One region of the [Pantoea] beijingensis genome, then DNA from elsewhere that is predicted to be linked to it. Evidence: predicted binding sites of a transcription regulator. Region 1 holds the regulator's gene; the other holds the start of a gene.
The links. The regulator CRP, encoded in region 1, controls carbon source genes, mostly activating them, when cyclic AMP is high. The targets are predictions, from matches to a motif close to ATGTGANNNNNNTCACAT.
Positions count from the first base shown of each region.

Region 2: a site for CRP is predicted at 1,328-1,345, ahead of garD (galactarate dehydratase). Genes of this name have one in related genera too.

Region 1 is NZ_CP071409.1:367,362-370,551, reverse strand. Features, by position in the region: gene J1C60_RS01575 (phosphoribulokinase) at 1-95, shown strand, start outside; gene J1C60_RS01570 (OsmC family protein) at 164-568, opposite strand; gene crp (cAMP-activated global transcriptional regulator CRP) at 967-1,599, shown strand; gene J1C60_RS01560 (YccS/YhfK family putative transporter) at 1,661-3,190, shown strand, end outside.
Region 2 is NZ_CP071409.1:893,165-896,354, forward strand. Features, by position in the region: gene garD (galactarate dehydratase) at 1-1,183, opposite strand, end outside; gene J1C60_RS04060 (MFS transporter) at 1,668-3,014, shown strand; gene gudD (glucarate dehydratase) at 3,082-3,190, shown strand, end outside.

The DNA of each region.
Region 1 (3,190 bases):
CTCTGGTGGTACCGGGAGGCAAGATGGGGCTGGCGATGGAATTGATCATGGGGCCGCTGGTTAAGCGTCTGATTGAAGGGAAAAAAATTGAGTAACTCGTCAAGCCAGCCAAGGCTGGCAGGAACACTGCAGTGGCGGATCGCAATCCGCCCTGCGGGCTATATTACAGTTCGATGACTTCATAGCTGTGCGTGATCTCTACACCTTTACCCAGCATCAGCGACACCGAGCAATATTTTTCTATCGACAGGTCGACCGCGCGTGCCACCGCTTTATCATTCAATCCGGCGCCACTAACGATAAAATGCACATTAATGTGGGTAAAAAGACGCGGTGCCTCTTCGCGCCGCTCGGACGTCAATTTCACTTCACAGTCAGCCACGTCGTGGCGCCCTTTTTGCAGGATGGAAACCACGTCAATTGCACTGCATCCCCCCGCGGCCATTAATACCATCTCCATCGGACTGGGCGCTTTATCACCGGAATTACCATCCATCAGCACCTGATGCCCGGATGCAGATTCACCTAAAAAAGTCAGCCCTTCTACCCACTTTACACGCGCCTGCATAACATTCATCTCCTGATTCGTCCGGTTGACTTCAGACTACGCTTTACAAGAAAAAACGGCAACGCTATGCAATTCACTTCATGCTGAAGCGAGACAACAGGAGACACTTAGCGAAAGCTGTGCTACAAACGAAGTTGTAATATTTTGCCAACTCATATATACCCTGAAGAGCACGGGTAGCAGGATGGTGGTAAGCGGGTATACCCACATGTAAGACAACGCAGCCAAAAACTTGCAGTCCGAAGTATGACGGGTAATCAGTCCGGCGAAAGTGGGACAACATAATGAGCAGATGCCCGGATAAAATTCCTGATAGGAAAACGCTTGAATATTTCAACGCCTGGCAGGGAATACCCTCCCTGTATTTAGGGCACGATTACAATAGAGGATAACAGCGAATGGTTCTCGGCAAACCGCAAACAGACCCGACTCTCGAATGGTTCCTGTCACATTGCCATATTCACAAGTATCCATCCAAAAGTACGCTGATTCACCAAGGTGAAAAGGCGGAAACGCTCTACTACATCGTGAAGGGCTCTGTAGCAGTGCTGATTAAGGATGAAGAAGGCAAAGAGATGATCCTCTCTTATCTCAACCAGGGCGATTTCATTGGCGAGCTTGGCCTCTTTGAAGAAGGCCAGGAACGTAGTGCTTGGGTTCGGGCCAAAACAGCCTGTGAAGTGGCTGAAATTTCTTACAAAAAATTCCGTCAGCTGATTCAGGTCAATCCTGATATTCTGATGCGTCTCTCTTCCCAAATGGCGCGTCGCCTGCAGGTCACCTCAGAAAAAGTAGGTAATTTAGCTTTCCTTGACGTGACGGGGCGTATTGCGCAAACGCTGCTCAATCTGGCTAAACAACCGGATGCCATGACGCATCCAGACGGTATGCAGATCAAAATCACCCGTCAGGAGATTGGTCAAATCGTCGGCTGCTCGCGTGAAACCGTCGGCCGTATCCTGAAAATGCTGGAAGATCAAAACCTGATTTCCGCACACGGCAAAACGATTGTTGTATACGGCACACGTTAATTCATCCCGACCCACGGCGTGATGTTGCTATCACGCCGTTTTTTTATATTGCGATAACCTGATGTGGCGGAGAATCATTTATCACCCTGAAATAAACTATGCGCTGCGCCAGACGCTAGTGCTGTGTTTACCGGTGGCCATTGGCTGGCTGCTTGGCGATCTCCAAAAAGGACTGCTCTTCTCGTTAGTCCCCGCCTGCTGCAATATTGCCGGGCTCGATACGCCACACAAACGCTTTTTTAAGCGGCTGATTATCGGCGGTGGCTTATTTGCTCTCAGTAGTTTTCTGATCCAGTGGATGACGCAACACCAGCTCCCTTTGCCTGCAATCCTGTTTGCTATGGCCATGCTGCTGGGTGTGACCGGAGAAATTAGCCCGTTACATGCACGGCTTCTCCCCGCGTCCTTGATTGCCGGAATTTTTACGCTCAGCCTTATTGGCCACATGGCGGTATGGGAGCCTCCCCTGCTCTATATACTCGGTACAATCTGGTATGGCGCATTTAACTGGTTCTGGTTTTGGCTGTGGAAAGAGCAACCAATGCGCGAAACGATCAGCCTGCTCTATCGTGAACTGGCCGACTACTGTGAAGCAAAATATAGCTTGCTAACACAGCTCACCGACCCTGAAAAAGCACTACCACCTCTGTTAGTACGACAGCAGAGAGCGGTGGACCTGATCACCATCTGCTATCAGCAGATGCATATGCTGGCGGCAAACCGCCACAGCAGTCATAAGCGACTGACGCGTGCATTTCAAGTGGCACTCGATCTGCAGGAGCATATTGCCGTCAGCCTGTCGCTACCGGATGAGGTGCAAAAACTGGTTGAACGCAGCCATGCTGAAGCGGTGATTCGCTGGAATGCACAGGCGATAGCGGCCCGGCTTCGTACGCTAGCCGATGATATTCTTTACCATCGGCTACCCGAGCGCTTTAGTATGGATAAGCAGCTGCAGGCACTGGAGAAAATCGCACGACAGAACAGTGAAAACCCAGTCGGCAATTTTTGTTATTACCACTTCAGTCGCATCGCGCGCGTGCTGCGCACCCAACGCCCGCTTTACCAACGTAATCTAATGGAAGATCGACAACGACGACTGCCGCTGATCCCGGCACTGAAAAGTTACCTTTCACTCAACTCATCCGCATTGCGAACGGCGACACGTTTCGCCGTCATGCTGGTGATTGGCAGTACGCTGGCGCTATTTTTCAATATTCCTAAGCCTTACTGGATTCTGATGACAATTATGTTCGTCAGTCAGAACGGCTATAGCGCCACCCGCGTACGCATTCAGCACCGTGCTCTGGGTACGCTAGTCGGATTAATTATCGCTGCGGCAACGCTGCGCTTGCAGGTTGCAGATAGTTGGGTACTGCTCGCGATGCTGACAATCACACTGGTAAGTTATTTGTTTATCCGCAAGTTTTATGGCTGGGCAACGATTGGTTTTACCGTCACCGCCGTCTATTCACTGCAATTGCTAACGCTGAATGGCGCGCAGTTTTTACTACCGCGGTTGATGGATACCATCATGGGATGTCTGATTGCTTTCGGCGGCATGATCTGGCTCTGGCCGCAATGGCAAAGC
Region 2 (3,190 bases), 530 kb from region 1:
GCACTTCGACGATTGGGCTACGGCCCGATTTTGCAATAGAACCGAGCGCTTTCTCGACAACGTTGGCCAGTCCCCCTTTTTTGTTTCCAGGTGAAGGGTTAGCACTACGATCGGTTTGCCCCTGATTAAGGTAATCGTCATACCATGCCATCTCTTCCAGCAGACGTTTACCTACGGATTCATTGATTACACGTGGTGTCAGCAAATGAACGGCATCGCGTACTTCCGTGACTTCGGAAAACAGTACCGTCGCCCCACAGCGCACCAGCAGATCGGAAGCATAGCCCACTGCGGGGTTTGCGGTAACGCCTGAAAAGGCATCACTGCCGCCACACTGCATGCCCACAAGCAATTCAGATGCCGGGCAGGTTTCGCGCTGTCGCTGGTTAAGGCGTTGCAGATGGCGATCTGCAACCTGTAAAATGGCTTTCACCATCGCCTCAAACCCCACATGCTGCTCATCCTGAAGGCGTATGATATCGCCCTCATCCAGCGGGATAGCCTGTACGTCATCAGTACCTGCTAATAATTTTTCTGGCTGAAGTTTTTCACAGCCGAGGCTAATTATCATCACTTCGCCACCAAAATTAGCGTTAAGTGCCAGGTTATGCAGGGTACGGATAGGAACGACGGCTGCGGGGGCATTGATGGCTACCCCGCAGCCATAAAGGTGGTTGAGTGCTACAACGCCGTCTACATTTGGATACTGCGGCAGTAGATCACGTTCGATAATATTGACGATATGGTCGACTACACCCGCAACGCAGTGCACGCTGGTAGTAATACCAAGCAAATTGCGTGTGCCCACGCTTCCATCGGGATTGCGGAAACCCTCAAAGGTATACCCTGAAAGTTTCGGAAGAGAGGCGGGGATGTTAGTCGCTAAAGGCAAGTGTTCGAGGGGCGGTGCTTCAGGCAGTGCTACCAGCGACGCCTCAATCCAACTACCCTGTGGGATATCCCGTAGCGCATGGCCAATGATTTCTCCATAGCGAATAATATTGCCGCCTTCTGCGATATTATTTAGCGCCACTTTGTGCCCTTGGGGGATATGTTCAATTAGGCGCAGACCGTCAGGAAAGGTGGTGCCTGACGGCAGACCATTATTATTAACGATAATGGCGACGTTATCCTTCTCATTGACTCTGATATAAAGTGGAATTTCCAGTGCTATTTTATTCATTGCTCCGATGTCCTTTAATGATCATCATCGCTCGATACGTATTTGCGTAATAAAAGTATAAATCGATATTTTTTGTCAGACATTATGCAAGTGTCCGATCATGGCTGCCGATTATTCAATCCTTTCTGGCAAAATGACAACAGCAAGTGAGATTGCTCACAAATAGAATCCTCCACAGGAACATTTCCTTTCATCTGGCCTAAAAAATACAGTTCCGTGAGCTGCGCCGCAGAAGGTTGTGCATTTGCATAAAAATATAAGGGTAATTAACTAAAATATAGTGCATAAATCTAGTGTGTCCCACTGACATGATTTCTATACTCAATCTCGTGTTGAATACTTAGTTATTTTTATCGCCGCGAAATTAACGTATTTGCCAATAAATAAAATCGCCGTATTTACATCAACATCATTCTGATACCCACCAAGATGTGTATGCAGTTCAGAGTGAAAGTAGCTTGTTGCTATATTTCAGGAGTGCATCATGAATACAGTAAGCCAAACAGTGGGTGCGATAGAAAAAAGAACTCACGCCCGCTATTGGATTGTGGTGATGTTATTTATCGTCACCTCTTTTAACTACGGGGATCGTGCCACTTTATCGATCGCTGGTTCTTCAATGGCCAAAGAGATTGGATTAGATCCTGTGGGTATGGGTTATATCTTCTCCGCCTTTTCCTGGGCGTATGTCATTGGGCAAATTCCCGGAGGCTGGTTATTAGATCGCTTCGGTTCGAAGCGCGTCTACTTCTGGAGCATCTTTATCTGGTCGCTTTTCACGCTGTTACAGGGATTTGTCGATATCTTTAACGGGGCCGGCATCATTGCCGCATTATTTGCACTGCGCTTTCTCGTTGGCCTGGCTGAGTCTCCCTCATTTCCGGGTAACAGCCGTATCGTTGCAGCCTGGTTTCCAGCCCAGGAGCGCGGAACCGCTGTCGCTATCTTTAACTCTGCACAATATTTTGCCACTGTAATTTTCGCTCCGATCATGGGCTGGTTGACGTCACAGGTAGGATGGGCGCATGTGTTCTGGTTTATGGGCGGGCTTGGCATCATTTTAAGTTTCATTTGGCTGAAAGTCATCCACGATCCCGTCGACCATCCGGGGGTGAATAAAGCCGAGCTGGAATACATGGAACAGGGCGGTGCACTGATTAACATGGATCAGAAGAAAGAGGATCGTAAAGTTAGCTGGCGGGAAAAGTTAAACCAAATCAAACAGCTGCTTACATCACGTATGATGATCGGTGTTTATCTTGGTCAATACTGTATCAATGCGCTGACCTACTTCTTTATTACCTGGTTCCCGGTCTACCTGGTACAGGCGCGCGGCATGTCAATTCTGAAAGCAGGGTTTGTTGCTTCTGTTCCTGCGGTCTGTGGATTTCTCGGTGGCGTGCTGGGCGGCGTGATTTCCGACTGGCTGATGCGTAGAACGGGGTCTCTCAATATTGCGCGTAAAACACCTATCGTACTAGGCATGCTGCTCTCCATCACCATGGTGGTATGTAACTACGTTGAGACGGAATGGGTCGTTGTGTTCTTTATGGCTGTCGCTTTCTTCGGTAAGGGGATTGGTGCGCTTGGCTGGGCCGTCATGGCTGATACCGCGCCCAAAGAGATCGGCGGCCTGAGCGGCGGGTTGTTCAATATGTTCGGTAATGCGTCAGGGATCATCACGCCGATCGCCATTGGCTACATCATCGCGACAACCGGATCTTATAACGGCGCACTGATCTACGTGGGGATTCATGCACTCGTTGCGGTACTGAGCTATGTCGTGCTGGTGGGCGATATTAAACGTATCGAACTGAAAGCCTCAGCCTGAAAAAGGTTATTCATGCGTAGCCTGGCACCCTAACCCGAATTTATCAGAATCCATAAGGACAATGATCATGAGCCAACAGAACACAACACCGATTATTAAATCGCTACAGGTGATTCCCGTTGCCGGACTCGACAGCATGTTACTCAATCTGAGCGGTGCACATTCTCCCTTTTTCA